DNA from 2 places in the Streptomyces sp. NPDC004667 genome. Region 2 is predicted to be linked to the other one. Evidence: riboswitches for the same ligand, from Rfam matches in the RefSeq annotation. Region 2 holds a riboswitch; the other holds the start of a gene.

Region 1 (7,703 bases), on a different contig from region 2:
CCCTCGCCGCCCTCTTCGGCCTCACCGACCTCACCGGACCGGCCCTGGAGGAGCCGGAGCGCACGTACCTCTCCGGATACCTGTCGGGCGTCGCCCTGGCACCGCCCGGCGGCGTCCCGGTACTGCCGGCGGCCGCGCCCTTCGCCCCGGCGACCGCGCGGTGGGTGGACGGCGTGCTGGCCGGCATGTTCTCCCGCGCGGACACGGCCACCACGCCCTCCGCCCCCGCCTCCCCCGAAGGCGTCACGGCCCGGAAGCTCATCGTGCTGTGGGCCTCGCAGACCGGCAACGCCGAGGAGTTCGCCGCCGGCGCGGCCGCCCGCCTCACCGAGACCGGCCACGCCCCGGCCCTGCTCTCCATGGCCGACGTCACCCCCGCGCAGCTCACTCCCGACAGCGACCTGCTGATCGTCACCAGCACCTTCGGCGACGGCGACAGTCCCGACAACGGCACCGGCTTCTGGCAGGGGCTCGCCGCCCCCGACGCCGCCCGGCTGGACGGCCTGCGCTACGCCGTGCTGGCGTTCGGCGACTCCGGCTACGACGACTTCTGCGGCCACGGCCGCCGCCTGGACGAACGCCTCGCGGAACTCGGCGCCACCCGCCTGCACCCCCGCACCGACTGCGAACCCGACCACGACGAAGCCTCCGGGCAGTGGCTCGACCGGGTCACCGCCGCCCTCGACGCCTCGGCCGACCGGCAGCCGGCGACGGCATCCGCCGCCTCCGCGGCGGTCGTCACCACAGGTGCGGCGGCGCCTGCGCCGACGGGGTCCGTGGCCGCACCGGCCGCCGTGCGGCCCGCCGCGTCCGGCAGCTACTCCAAAGCCGCTCCGTTCGCGACCCTGCTGATCGGGAACCGGCTGCTCAGTCTGCCCGGATCACAGAAGGAGGTGCGGCAGTTCGCCTTCGACACCCGCGACGGCGAGCTCGCCTACCAGCCCGGAGACGCACTCGGCGTCTGGCCGGCCAACGGCTCGGGCCTCGTGGCGGAATGGCTCGCCCTCACCGGCCTCGACCCCGACGAGGGCGTCGCCTTCCCGGACGGTGCGCACCTCCCCCTCCGCGAGGCCCTGCGGACCCGCTTCGACATCGCCCGCATCACCCCGGAACTCCTCAGGTTCGTCGCCGCCCGCACCGGGGAGCGGGACCTCCAACGGCTGCTGCGCCCGGACAACAAGGGCGAGCTGGCCAAATGGAGCTGGGGACGGCAGGCCGCCGACGTCATCGGCGCCTTCCCCGTCCGGGCCTCCACCGCCGAGTGGACCGGCGTCCTCAAACGGCTCCAGCCCCGCCTGTACTCCATCGCCTCCAGCCCGCTCGCGCACCCGGGGGAGGTCCGCCTGACGGTGTCCGTCGTCCGCTACACCAACGACAGGGGCCGGGACCGCATGGGCGTCTGCTCCACCTATCTGGCGGACTGCGCCGACGACGGTCCCGTGCAGGTGTTCGTCCAGCGATCGCCGCACTTCCGCCCGCCCGCCGGATCCGCCACACCCATGATCATGGTCGGCCCGGGTACCGGGGTCGCACCGTTCATCGGGTTCCTCGAAGACCGCCTGGCGAAGGGGCACACCGGCCCCAACTGGCTGTTCTTCGGCGAGCAGCGCGAGGCCACCGACTTCTACCACCGTGAGACGCTCGCGGCCTTCCGCTCCTCCGGCCACCTCGACCGGCTCGACGTCGCCTTCTCGCGCGATCAGCGCAACAAGATCTACGTACAGGACCGGATGCGCGAGCACGGCCCGCGTCTGTGGCGGTGGCTGCGGGACGGCGCGCACTTCTACGTGTGCGGCGACGCCGGCCGGATGGCCAAGGACGTGGACCGGGCCCTGCACGAGATCGTCGCGGCGCACGGCGGCATGGACGAGGATGCGGCCGCCGCGTACGTCCGGCAGATGGCCGGCGACAAACGCTACGTCCGCGACGTCTACTGACCGGCCCCGCCCGGGCCGCCTCCGTGCGCCCGCGCCCCGCGACCGGACCGCGTTCGACGGGCGGGACCCGCGTCAATGGTGCGGAACGAGGACCTCACCCCCGGCTGCCGCCCCGCAGCCGCCGGGCCCCGGGGGTGGTGCGGAGTCGCTCGCACGATGACGGGCGGTCCGGGGCCGGTCCGTCGGGCAGCCGCCGGTAGAGGATGTCGTGCGGGGCGGGCGGGAGGAGGATGGGGCCGACGGGCGAGTGCGGACCGGGTCGCCGGGTCCGGGACCTGCCGCAGCGGGCGAAGGAGGTCCGGTCATGGTCACGTCCGAGGCGTCGCGGGCCGGTCACGGCCCCGTGGGAGTGGTTCCCTCCGAGGCCGGCGGCCTGCTGGACGTGCTGAGCGTGGCCGCCGTGGTCCTGGACGCCGAGGGGCGGATCACGCTGTGGAGCCCACAGGCACAGGACCTCTTCGGCTGGTCGGCCGAGGACGCGCTGGGCCGCCACGCGGCCGAGCTGCTGGTCGCCGATGAGCACGTCGACCTGGTGCTGGAGCTGTTCGCCAAGGTCATGGCGGGTGGCGGCGCCTGGGCGGGCGTCTTCCCCGTGCGGCACAAGGACGGCTCCTCGCGGCTGGTGGAGTTCCGCAACATGCGGTTGCAGGACGAGCACGGCGGCGTGTACGCACTGGGGATCGCCTGCGACGAGACCGTTCTGCGGGGCGTGGAGCGCGACCTGGCGCTGTCCGTGCCGCTGGTGGCGCAGTCCCCGCTCGGGCTGGCGGTGCTGGACGCGGGCCTGCGGTACGTGCTGGTCAACCCGATGCTGGAGCGGATCAACGGCCTGCCCGCCGAGGAGCTTCTGGGCCGTACGCCCCACGAGGCACTGCCGTTCCTGGACACCGACACGATCGAGGCCTCCATGCGCCGGGTCCTGGACACCGGCGTACCGCTGCTGGACCAGTACGGCACGGGGCGCACACCCGCGGACCCGGACCACGAGCATGCCTGGTCGGGCTCGTACTACCGGCTGGAGGACCCGGGCGGGAGGGTGATCGGTGTCGCCCTGGTGGTCGTGGACGTCACCGACAGCCACCGCGCGGCCAAGGAGGCCGCCGAGGCCCGCCGGCGCCTCGGCCTCATCGCCCGGGCGTCGGTGACCGTCGGCACCACCCTGGACGTGGAGCGCACGGCCCGCGAGCTGGCCGGCCTCGTGGTGGCCGACCTGGCCGACCTCGCCTCGGTCGACGTCCTCGACTCCGTCCTGGAGGGCGGCGCGGCCACGGCGCCCGGCCCCCGGACGGGGCAGGCGCTCTTCGTGCCCCTCGCGGTGGCGACGTCCTACGGGACGGACGCCGTCCGCGCCGCGGACCCGGTCGGCGAGCGCACCACGTATCCGGCCGAGCGCCTGGTCGCCCGCTGCGTGAGCACAGGGCGTCCCGTCCTGGTGCCGCGGGTCACCGGCGCGGACCTGGCGCACATCGCGCGCGACGGGGCCGCCGCGGACCTCCTCGACCGGGAGGGCGCGCACTCCTACCTGGCCGTACCGCTGACCGCCCGCGGCCAGGTCCTCGGTGCCGTCGGCCTCCTGCGCACCCGCAATCCGGTCCCCTTCGACCACGACGACGCCACCCTGGCCGGCGAGCTGGCCACCCGCGCCGCCATCGCCATCGACAACGCCCGCTGGTACCAGCACGCCACCGACACCGCCCTGACCCTGCAACGCCACCTCCTGCCGCACCCCCCGCCGCGGGCGGCCGGTCTCCAGATCGCCTACCGCTACCAGCCCGCGGTGGCGGCGAGCGGGATCGGCGGCGACTGGTTCGACGCGATCCGCCAGCCCGGGGACAAGACCGCCCTCGTGGTCGGCGACGTGATGGGACACGGTGTCCACGCCGCCGCCACCATGGGTCAACTGCGCACGGCCACCCGAACCCTGGCGGACCTCGGTCTCGACCCGGCACGGGTCCTGCGCCACCTCGACCACATCACCGCCGAGCTGGACGGGACCATGGCGACCTGCGTCTACGCCACCTGGGACCCGCACCGCTCGCGCTGCCGGGTCGCCCTCGCCGGCCACCCGCCCCCAGTCGTCGTCAGGTCGGGGCGGGCGCCCGCGCTGGCCGACCTTCCGGCCGGCGTGCCGCTCGGCACGGGCGGCCTCGGTGACGCCGGGTTCACGTCCACCGTCCTCGACCTGCTGCCCGGTGACCGGCTGGTCCTCTACACCGACGGTCTCGTCGAAACCCGTGACGAGGCCCTGGACGACCGCCTCGACCTGCTCCTCAGCCTCCTCGCCGATCCGGGTCTCCCCCCGGAGGCGACCTGCGACCGGCTCCTGACCGCCCTGCGTCACCGTGACGCCGACGACGACGTGGCCCTCGTCATCGCGCGGGTACTCCCCCACCCGCCCACCACCGGGGCGGCCCCGCACTGAACGGCGCCCGGGGCGCCGTACACGGGGCGCGGCGACGCCCCTAAGGTGTGAGGGCAGCTGGTTCGCCCCGTCCGCCAGGCGGGATGCGTCGCAAGAGGGAACCCGGTGGGAATCCGGGACTGCCCCGCAGCGGTGAGCGGGAACGACCGCCGTCATACGCACTGGGACCGGACAACGGTCCTGGGAAGCGACGGCCAGTAGGTGCCCGCCGGCGGAAGCAGGAGTGCCGGCAGGTGTGCCCGTGAGTCCGAAGACCTGCCGCTGCCCGTACGCGAAGACCGCGTACGGAGATCCCGATGGCCTCGTGGGCGGGCCGGCGGCAGCGGGCGCCTCGCGCGGCCCGCCGCTCCTGCGCGTCCGCGTCCGGCCCGTCGGGACCGCATCCGCACGACTCGCGAAGGAGAGTTCCGTGACCGCGGACATCACCACAGGCACAGGCACCCGGGCCCACAAGGCGTCGGCCGACTCCCGTGTCACCCTCGCCCACATCATGAGCGAGCACGACACCAACCTCTACGGGACCATCCACGGCGGTGTGGTCATGAAGCTGATCGACGACGCGGCCGCCGCCTCCGCGGGCCGCCATGCCGACGGTCCCGCCGTGACGGTGTCCGTGGACCGCATGACCTTCCTGGCTCCCGCCCGCGCGGGCGACCTCCTCACCGTCCACGCCGCACTGGACCGCGCCGGCCGGACCTCCATGACGGTCGCGGTACGGGTCACCGCGGAACGCTGGAACGCGACGACCAGCCCGGCCACCGAAGTCGCCACCGCCCGCCTGACCTTCGTCGCCATCGACGCCGACGGGCGGCCGCGCCGGGTCCCGGGCCTGCTGGAGGGGTAGCGGGGCGAGCCGGGCCCCGCGCCCACCGCGATCCGCTCCGCCGGGACCCCGGTCTCCGCGGCGGCCGCGCGGACGCGTGAGCGCGGTGCCCGGCCGCGGGGATGCGGGCCGGGCGCCGCGCTCCGTCGGGCGGTGGGGCCGTTACGGCACCGGCTGCTGCTGGGTGACGCAGTGGATGCCGCCGCCACCGGTGCCGAGGCGGTCGATGTTGAGCCGTTCGACGACGCGGCCCGGGAACAGGCGCGTCAGCGTGGCCCGGGCCGCCGCGTCGGCCTGGGTGTCGCCGAACTGGCCGCTGATGACGGCGCCGTTGCACACGTAGTAGTTGGCGTAGGAGGCGAGGAAGTCCCGGTTGGTGGAGCGGATCAGGTTGTAGTCGGGGCCCTGGAGCTTCTCGGCGGTCATGCGGGCGCCGCCCGCGGTGGTCGCCCCGGACAGGACCTGGAACTGCTGGCGCGCGTCCTTGGCGTAGGCGTCGTTGTCCGAGGCCAGCGGCATCTGGACGAGGGCCTTGCCGGGGGCGAGGAAGCGCGAGGTGGCGTCGACGTGGTCGTCCGTGATGTCCTGGCCGGTCACTCCGTCGAACCAGATCACCTTGGAGGCGCCGTAGGCGGCGCACAGCGCGGCTTCGATCTGCGCCTGCGACGCGTTGGGGTTGCGGTTGCGGTTGACCAGGCTGCTGCGGGTCGCCATCAGGGTGCCGGCGCCGTCCTGTTCGACCGCGCCGCCCTCCCCCACCAGGCCGGCGGCGGTGAACGGGACGCCGACGTAGGAGGCGATCCGCCCGGCGACCAGGGCGTCCTTGGAGTGGGTCTGCTTGTTGCCCCAGCCGTTGAAGTTCAGCCCGACCGCGTCCAGTCCGCCGGCGCCGTCGGTACGGAAGACCGGGCCGCTGTCGCGCATCCAGCAGTCGTCCACGGGGATGGTGGTGACGACGGTGACCGTCGAGCCGCACAGCTGGCGGGCCCTGGCGGCGCTGCCGGAGTTGGCGCACATGTAGACCGGCTCGTACTTGGCGATGGTGCGGGCGATGAGCGCGATGTCCGACTGGACCCCGCTGAGGCTGCTGCCCCAGATGGAGGTGCTGTCCGGCCAGGCCATCCAGGTGCGGGTGTGGCGGACGTCCTCGATCGGCACGCTGAACGCTCCCGCCGCCGCGCGGGCGGGGCGGGGCGCCGCCGAGGCCCGTCCGTCGGCCGCGGTCAGCGCGGCGGCCGCGCCGGCCGCGGCGGTGAGACCGGCGGCGGCCAGGAACCGGCGCCGGTCCATGCCCCGGGCGGGCGGGCGGAATGCGTTGTCGCTCATGGGGGTCTCCTTGGGGGATGCCGGGGATGCCAACTCCCCCGCCTGGCAGCGGGGTTGACCGGAAACGTAAAACTGGCCAAGCGCTCGGTCAATAGTTTGGACAAGGTCGTTCCGGAGGATCGGGAAAAGCCCCAGGTCGGGTGCTGGAGCCTCGTTAGAGTGACGCCATGGCACCTTCCGCACAGGGCTCCCCGGCCCCGACCACGCCCCCCGTCCGCGCGGGACGGCCCCGGGTCTCCGCGAAGGGCGAGCAGACCCGGGCACGGCTGATCGCCGCCGCGCGGACCCTCCTCGCCGGAGGCATGAGCGAACGCTTCACCACCCGCAACGTGGCGGCGCTGTGCGGCGTGTCGCACGGGATGTGCCACTACCACTTCCAGGACCGGACCGATCTCGTCCTGGCGGTCATCGCGGACATCCGTCCGGAGTGGATCCACCCCCTGGAGGCGGCCGTCTCCGGGGAGGGCTCGTTCGAGCGGCGTTCCGAACGGGTGCTGGAGCTGCTGTCCCGGCCCGAGGGCGCGGAACTCTCCCACCTCCATTCGGCGTTGCACTGGCACGCCCTCAACGACGCGCGGGTCCGGGAGGCCCTGGAAGCCGAGTACTCGCGCTGGCGCGGCTGTTTCGTCACGCTGTTCGGGGTGCTGGCCGACGAGCGGGGCGGCGGCGTCGACCCCCGCCCGCTGGGCGAGGCGGTGGCCGCGGCCGTGGACGGCCTGGCCGCCGCGGAGTCACTGGGCTCCGAGGTGGATCCCGGTCCGGTGCTGCGCACCCTGATCCGTACGATCGCGGCCGGCGCCCGGCCCGGCGTCTGACCGGACCGGGCGCGGGGCCCGGCCCGGAGCCGCCCGGCCGGGAGCGGGCCCGCTGCGCCCGGGTGGCGCTCTCCTACAGCGCCCGTCGGGCCGCCGCGATGGCCTCCGGATCCCACCCCGGCCGCGGCACGGACTCCAGGAGCAGCCGGGTGTACGGATGGGTCGGCGCCGAGAGCACCTCCTCGGTGCTCCCCTGTTCGACGACGGCCCCGTGCCGCATCACGACGATCTCGTCGGTGACGCACCGGACGACCCCGAGGTCGTGGGTGATGAAGAGGAAGCCGATCCCGGTCTGCTCCCGGATGTCGGCCAGCAGGTTGAGGATCTGCGCCTGGACGGAGACGTCGAGCGCGGCGACCGCCTCGTCCAGGATGAGCACG
Region 2 (7,703 bases):
TCGGCGTACGGGGCGTAGGCGAGACCGCGGGCGATGACCGGGGCCATGCCGTTGCGGACGTGGTAGAAGCCCTCGGCGGTGCGCTCACCCGTGCAGAACTCCGCGTCCCGCTCGTCGACGTCGCTGGTCAGCAGGGTCGCGGCCAGGGCGTCCGTACGGGCGATGATCAGGGTCGGGGTGTCGGCGATGTCGGCCGCCAGGCGGGCCGCGTTCAGGGTGCGGACGTGCTGCGCGGTCGGGACGAGGACCTTGCCGCCGAGGTGGCCGCACTTCTTCTCCGAGGCCAGCTGGTCCTCGTAGTGGATGCCCGCCGCGCCCGCCGCGATCATCGCCTTGGTCAGCTCGAAGGCGTTGAGCGGGCCGCCGAATCCGGCCTCGGCGTCGGCGACGATCGGGGCCAGCCAGTCGGTGGTGTCGCCGGCGTCCTCGGCCGTGGCGATCTGGTCGGCGCGCAGCAGCGCGTTGTTGATCCGGCGCACCACCTGGGGAACGGAGTTGACCGGGTACAGGGACTGGTCGGGGTAGGTGTGCCCGGCCTGGTTGGCATCGGCCGCCACCTGCCATCCGGACAGGTAGATCGCCTGCAGGCCGGCCCGCACCTGCTGGACCGCCTGGCCGCCGGTCAGGGCGCCGAGCGCGTGGACGTAGTCGAGTTCGTGCAGCTGGCGCCAGAGCCGTTCGGCGCCGCGTCGTGCCAGGGTGTGCTCCTCGCGGACGCTCCCGGACAACCGGACCACGTCCCGCGCCGAGTACGTGCGCTCGATGCCCGCCCACCGCGGGTCCGTGGCCCACCGCTGCTCCAGCCGCTCGGCCGCCGTCGTCGTGTTCGTGTCTGCCATGACCGTCACCGTCTCCCTGTGTCGCTTCGCCTGCCAACGCGCCCGTCCTTCGCGACAGGTTGTTGGCACTCTGTGCCGTGATCTGAGGTCGTGGCCGCCGGACCCGGAGGGCGGATCTGAGCAATGCCGCAGGTCAACCGAGTCCGGACGGCCGGGATTTCCGACGTCAGGGCGCGAGTCGGGCCCGGAGTGTCCGCCTCGGCTGCCGGGGTCCGGCGGCCGCAGGACAGACTCTGACAGCGGCACGCAGTGCCATCAATCAGGGACGGCTGCCAATTTCTGCGAATCTTCGGCGGCGGTTTTGCCAAGGTTGCGAAGGGTCTGCAACGGCGGATCCGTGCGTACGCTGAACCCGGAACGAGGCCGAGGGGGGTCAGGGGTGGGCAAGACGTACGCGGGAGCGCGGTTGCGGCGGCTGCGCGAGGAGCGCCGGATGAGCCAGGCGGACCTGGCGCGGGTACTGGCCATCTCGCCGAGCTATCTGAACCAGATGGAGCACGACTCCCGGCCGCTCACCGTGCCCGTCCTGCTGCGGCTCACCGAGGCCTTCGGCGTGGACCCCGGCTTCTTCTCGGAACGCGACACGGGCCGCCTCGTCGCCGATCTGCGCGAGGCCCTGGCGGGCGAGGTCGCCGAGGCCCGCGTCTCCCCCTCCGACCTGGCCGAACTCGCCACCCGGATGCCCGCCGTCGCCTCCGTCCTGCTGGACCTCGGCCGACGCGCCCAGCTGCTGACCGAGCGGCTCGCGGACACCGCGGACGGACGCGGCGGCGACCCGGCCGCTCCGCGCTCACCCCACGAGGAGATCCGCGAGTTCTTCTACCGGCGCCGGAACTACCTGCACGACACCGACCTCGCCGCCGAGGACCTGGCCCGGGAGGTCGGCATCCGCACCGGCGAGGTCGTCCGGGCGCTTTCGAACCGCCTCGGCGACCGGCACGGGATCCGCCTCGCCCCCGACGCGGACCGGCACGGGATCCGCCCCGCCCCCGACGCCGACCGGCACGGGATCCGCCCCGCCCCCGACGCCGACCGGCACGGGGCCCGCCCCGCCCCCGACGCGGACCGACTCCACCGCTTCGACGCCCGCACGCGCGTCCTGCACCTGTCCGGCCGGCTCCGGCCCGGCCAGCAGGCGTTCCGGATGGCCACGCAGCTCGCCCTGCTGGAGTACGGCGACGAGCTGGACCGGCTGGCCGCCGAGGACTTCGAGCCCGGCTCCCCCGCCCACGCCCTGGCCCGGATCGGCATCGCCAACTACTTCGCGGCCGCCCTGGTCCTCCCGTACCGCGCCTTCCACACCGCCGCCGAGGAATTCCGCTACGACATCGAACGCCTCACCGACCACTTCGGCATCGGTTACGAGACCGTCTGCCACCGCCTGAGCACCCTGCAGCGCGCCAGGTTGCGCGGGGTGCCGTTCTCCTTCGTCCGCGTGGACCGGGCCGGAAACATGTCCAAGCGGCAGTCCGCCACCGGGTTCCACTTCTCCCGGGCCGGCGGCACCTGCCCGCTGTGGAACGTCTACGAGGCCTTCGCCGCCCCCGGCCGCATCCACGTACAGATCGCCGCCATGCCCGACGGGCAGCGCCACCTGTGGACCGCGCGCGCCGTCACCCGCCACCGCGGCGGCTGGGGCGAACCCGGCAAGACCTTCGCCATCGGCCTCGGCTGCGAGATCCGCCACGCGTCGCGGCTCGTGTACTCCGACGGCCTCGACCTGGACAACGCCTCGGCCGCCACTCCCATCGGCATGGGCTGCAGGCTGTGCGAACGTCTCGACTGCCCGCAGCGCGCCGTCCCGCCCCTGGGCCGCACGCTCGCGGTCGACGAGAACAGCAGCACCTTCGTCCCGTACCCCGTGGCCCGCGACCGCGCGTGACTCCAGGGCCGCCCGAGCGGTGGGTCTGGACTTACTAGGACGTCCAACTATATGTTCGTGGCACAAGGTCCGCGGTGCAGGGAAGCCGGTGTGAATCCGGCACGGTCCCGCCACTGTGACCGGGGAGTGTGCTGCCATCCACACGCCACTGACGAGGTCTGTCGGGAAGGCGGGCGGCGCGCGGGGATCCGGGAGTCAGGATACCGGCCGCGGATGTTCCGTGTTGTCCACGAGGATGGAGCAGACACGCATGGCACCGGTTTGTACCCACGACCCTGGTGATCCGGCGGAGCGCGCGCACACCGATCTGGCGCGCTCGTAGTCCCACGGCCCTCCCCGCGGCGTGCCCCATCGGGCCCGCCCGCGAGTCGGCCCTGCCATCCCTCGGATCTCACCTGACGAGAGCAGGCACCCATGGTCCGCGAACTCACCCATTTCATCGGCGGAAAGCACACCACCGGCACCTCCGGGCTCTTCGCCGACGTGTACGACCCCAACACCGGCGCCGTCCAGGCCCGGGTCCCGCTGGCCGGGCGCGCCGACACCGAGGCCGCCGTCGCCGACGCCGAGCAGGCGCAGGCCGCCTGGGGTCAGTGGAACCCCCAGCGGCGCGCCCGCGTCCTGCTGCGCTTCCTCCAGCTGGTCGAGGGCGAACGGGACGATCTGGCACGGCTGTTGTCCGCCGAGCACGGCAAGACCGTCGCCGACGCCCACGGCGACCTCCAACGCGGCCTGGAAGTGGTCGAGTTCGCCGCCGGGATCCCCCACCTCCTCAAGGGCGAGTTCACCGACAACGCCGGCACCGGCATCGACGTGCACTCCCTGCGCAGCCCCCTCGGCGTCGTCGCGGGCATCACCCCGTTCAACTTCCCCGCCATGATTCCGCTCTGGCAGGCCGCACCGGCCCTGGCCTGCGGAAACGCGTTCATCCTCAAGCCCTCCGAGCGCGATCCGTCCGTACCGCTGCGCCTGGCGGAGCTGTTCCTGGAGGCGGGGCTGCCGCCGGGCGTGCTGAACGTCGTCAACGGCGGTAAGGAGGCCGTCGACACCCTCCTGGAAGACCCCCGCGTCCAGGCGCTCGGCTTCGTCGGCTCCACGCCGATCGCCGCGCACATCTACGCCACGGCCGCCGCGCACGGCAAGCGCGCCCAGTGCTTCGGCGGGGCCAAGAACCACATGATCGTGATGCCCGACGCGGACCTCGACCAGGCCGTGGACGCCCTGATCGGCGCGGGCTACGGCTCGGCGGGCGAGCGCTGCATGGCGATCTCCGTGGCCGTGCCCGTGGGCGAGGAGACGGCGGACCGCCTGGTGGCCGCACTCAAGGACCGCATCGCCACCTTGAAGATCGGGCGCTCCGACGACCCGGACGCGGACTTCGGTCCTCTGGTCAGCCAGGACGCCCTCGACCGGGTCCGCCGCTACGTCGACATCGGCGTCAACGAAGGGGCCGAACTGGTCGTCGACGGGCGTGACTTCACCCTCCCCGGCCACGAGAACGGCTTCTTCGCCGGAGCCACCCTCTTCGACCGCGTCTCCCCGCAGATGCGCGTCTACCGCGAGGAGATCTTCGGCCCCGTCCTGACGGTGGTCCGCGCCGCCGACTTCGAGGAGGCACTGCGCCTGCCGAGCGAGCACCCGTACGGCAACGGCGTGGCGATCTTCACCCGGGACGGGGACACCGCCCGCGAGTTCACCCGGCGGGTCAACACCGGCATGGTCGGCGTCAACGTCCCCATCCCGGTGCCCGTGGCCTACCACACCTTCGGCGGCTGGAAGCGCTCCGGCTTCGGCGACCTCAACCAGCACGGCCCGGACTCGATCCGCTTCCACACCCGTACCAAGACCGTCACCTCGCGCTGGCCCTCCGGGGTCAAGGAAGGCGCGAGCTTCACCATCCCCACGATGGGGTGACCGCCGTGACCACCACCCTCACCGAGGACCAGCTCGCGCTGACCGAGGTCACCCTCGACTTCGCGCAGGAGCAGCTGGCCCCCCATGCCGTGGCCTGGGACCAGGACAAGCACTTCCCCGTCGACGTCATCCGCCGGGCGGCCGCACTCGGCCTCGCCGGCGTGTACGTAAGCGAGCAACACGGCGGCTCCGGCCTCTCCCGCAGCGACGGCGTCCTCGTCTTCGAGACCCTCGCGACCGGCTGTCCGTCCATCGCGGGCTACCTCTCCATCCACAACATGGTCGCCTGGATGATCGACCGCTACGGAGACGACGCCCAGCGCACCCGCCGGCTGCCCGGCCTCTGCTCCGCGGCGACCCTGGGCAGCTACTGCCTGACCGAACCGGGCGCGGGCTCGGACGCCGCCGCGCTGCGCACCCGCGCCGAACGCCACGGCGACCACTACGTGCTCACCGGGGTCAAGCAGTTCATCTCCGGTGCCGGCGCCTCGGACGTCTACGTGGTCATGGCCCGGACCGGCGAACCCGGACCGGGCGGGATCTCCGCCTTCGTCGTCGAGCGCGAGGACCCGGGAGTCTCCTTCGGTCCCAACGAGCGCAAGATGGGCTGGAACGCCCAGCCGACCCGTCAGGTGGTCCTCGACGGTGTTCGCATTCCTGCCGACCGGCGGCTCGGCGCGGAAGGCGATGGCTTCCGCATCGCCATGAACGGCCTCAACGGCGGCCGGCTCGGCATCGCCGCCTGTTCCCTCGGCGGGGCGCAGAGCGCCCTCGACCGCTCGCTGTCCTACCTGGCCGACCGCGAGGCCTTCGGCAGCCGACTCCTGGACGCTCAGGCGCTCCAGTTCCGGCTGGCCGACATGGCCACCGAACTCGCCGCCGCCCGGGCGCTGGTGCGGCAGGCCGCCGAGTCCCTGGACAGCGGCGACCCTCTGGCCCCGCGCCTGTGCGCGATGGCCAAGCGGTTCGCCACCGACACCGGGTACGCGGTGGCCGACGCGGCCCTCCAGCTGCACGGCGGATACGGGTACCTCAGCGAGTACGGCATCGAGAAGATCGTCCGCGACCTGCGGGTCCACCAGATCCTGGAAGGCACGAACGAGGTCATGCGCGTCATCGTCGCGCGCGGACTCACGGAGACCCTGCGATGAGCCACGAAGCCCCTGAAGACCGCGACCACGTCCTCCTGCGCACCGAGGGCCACGCCGCGTACATCACCCTCAACCGCCCCAAGGCACTCAACGCCCTCAGCCACCCCATGGTGCTCCGCATCGAGCAGGCCCTCACCGCCTGGGCCGAGGACCCCGGCGTCGAAGTGGTGGTCATCGACGGCGCAGGCGGCCGGGGCCTGTGCGCGGGCGGTGACATCCGGGCGATCCACGAGGACGCCCGCGCCGGCGGCACCGCCTCGGCGGACTTCTGGCGGGACGAGTACCGCCTCAACGCGCTGATCGCCCGCTACCCGAAGCCCTACGTCGCCCTCATGGACGGCATCGTCATGGGCGGCGGAGTCGGCATCTCCGCCCACGGCAGCGTCCGGATCGTCACCGAACGCTCCAAGATCGCCATGCCCGAGACCGGCATCGGTTTCGTCCCCGACGTCGGCGGGACCTACCTCCTCGCGCTGGCTCCGGGAGAGCTCGGCACCCACCTGGCACTCACCGGAGCCCCGGTCGGCGCCGCGGACGCGCTGCTGTGCGGGCTCGCCGACCACTTCGTCCCGGCACGGGCGCTGCCCGCGCTGTCCCGGGAGCTGGCCGTGGACTCCGTACACGAAGTGCTGCAGCGGCACGTGCAAGAGCCTCCCGCCGGGACCCTCGTCCCCGCGCGCGGCGAGTGGATCGACCACTGCTATGCCGCCGACACCGCCGAGGAGATCGTGGCCCGGCTCCTGGCCTCGGGCCCGTCCGCCGCGAAGGACGCGGCGGACACCCTGCTGTCCAAGTCGCCGACGGCGGTCAAGGTCACTCTGGCCGCGCTGCGCGGGGCCCGCCGGCTCGGCCCGCTGGAGCGGGTGCTGGAGCAGGAGTACCGCATCTCCTGCGCGGCCCTGTCCTCGCCCGATCTGGTGGAGGGGATCCGCGCTCAGGTCATCGACAAGGACCGGAACCCGCGCTGGTCCCCGGCCACGCTGGAGGACGTCACCCCGGCGGACGTGGACCGGTACTTCGCCCCGCTCGACGCGAACGGGCTCGGGCTCGTCGCGACCGCTTCTGCGCAGGAGGTCGTCTGGTGAGCAGTACCGTCGCATTCATCGGGCTCGGACACATGGGCGGCCCGATGGCCGCCAACCTCGTCGGGGCCGGCCACCGCGTCCTCGGCTTCGACCTCGTACCGGAGCTGCTGGCCACCGCTGCCGCCACCGGCGTCGAGCCGGCGCCCACCGCCGCGGAGGCCGCCGCCGCGGCCGACGTGGTGATCACCATGCTCCCCGCCGGGCGTCATGTCCTCTCCCTCTACCGGGAACAGGGCCTGCTCGCCGCCGCCCGGCCCGGCACCCTGTTCGTCGACTGCTCCACCATCGACGTCGCCGACGCCCGCGCCGCGCACGAGGCCGTCGTCGCGGCCGGTCACCGGGCGCTGGACGCCCCGGTGTCCGGCGGGGTCGTGGGTGCCGAGGCGGCCACGCTCACCTTCATGGCGGGCGGTGGAGCACGGGAGTTCGCCGCCGCCGGGCCGCTGCTCGACGCCATGGGCAAGAAGGCCGTGCACTGCGGCGGGCCCGGCGCCGGGCAGGCCGCGAAGATCTGCAACAACATGATCCTCGCGATCTCCATGATCGGGGTCAGCGAGGCCTTCGTCCTCGCGGAGAGCCTCGGCCTGGACCACCAGGCCCTCTACGACGTCTCCTCCACCGCCTCCGGCCAGTGCTGGGCCCTCACCGTCAACTGCCCCGTCCCCGGCCCGGTGCCCACCAGCCCGGCCAACCGCGACTACCGCCCCGGCTTCGCCGCACCCCTCATGGCCAAGGACCTCGGGCTCGCCGCGAACGCCCTGCGGGCCGGCGGAGTGGACGCGCCGCTGGGCCTCAAGGCCGCCGAAATGTACGCCGCGTTCGCCGAGGGCGA

Evidence for each region. Region 2 has a riboswitch for cobalamin ahead of ABZW32_RS12130 (CoA-acylating methylmalonate-semialdehyde dehydrogenase). Riboswitches for the same ligand answer to the same signal wherever they lie in the genome.
Region 1: another riboswitch for cobalamin. It lies ahead of ABZW32_RS06225 (acyl-CoA thioesterase); the one in region 2 lies ahead of ABZW32_RS12130 (CoA-acylating methylmalonate-semialdehyde dehydrogenase).

What each region holds. Positions count from the first base shown of each region.
Region 1 covers NZ_JBEXKC010000007.1:104,195-111,897, reverse strand. The annotation lists gene ABZW32_RS06235 (bifunctional nitrate reductase/sulfite reductase flavoprotein subunit alpha) at 1-1,937, shown strand, start outside; gene ABZW32_RS06230 (SpoIIE family protein phosphatase) at 2,242-4,359, shown strand; cobalamin riboswitch at 4,401-4,637, shown strand; gene ABZW32_RS06225 (acyl-CoA thioesterase) at 4,769-5,203, shown strand; gene ABZW32_RS06220 (agmatine deiminase family protein) at 5,345-6,508, opposite strand; gene ABZW32_RS06215 (TetR/AcrR family transcriptional regulator) at 6,676-7,323, shown strand; gene ABZW32_RS06210 (ATP-binding cassette domain-containing protein) at 7,397-7,703, opposite strand, start outside.
Region 2 covers NZ_JBEXKC010000016.1:80,937-88,639, forward strand. The annotation lists gene aceA (isocitrate lyase) at 1-839, opposite strand, end outside; gene ABZW32_RS12125 (short-chain fatty acyl-CoA regulator family protein) at 1,219-2,721, shown strand; cobalamin riboswitch at 2,763-2,948, shown strand; gene ABZW32_RS12130 (CoA-acylating methylmalonate-semialdehyde dehydrogenase) at 3,136-4,635, shown strand; gene ABZW32_RS12135 (acyl-CoA dehydrogenase family protein) at 4,632-5,786, shown strand; gene ABZW32_RS12140 (enoyl-CoA hydratase/isomerase family protein) at 5,783-6,871, shown strand; gene mmsB (3-hydroxyisobutyrate dehydrogenase) at 6,868-7,703, shown strand, end outside.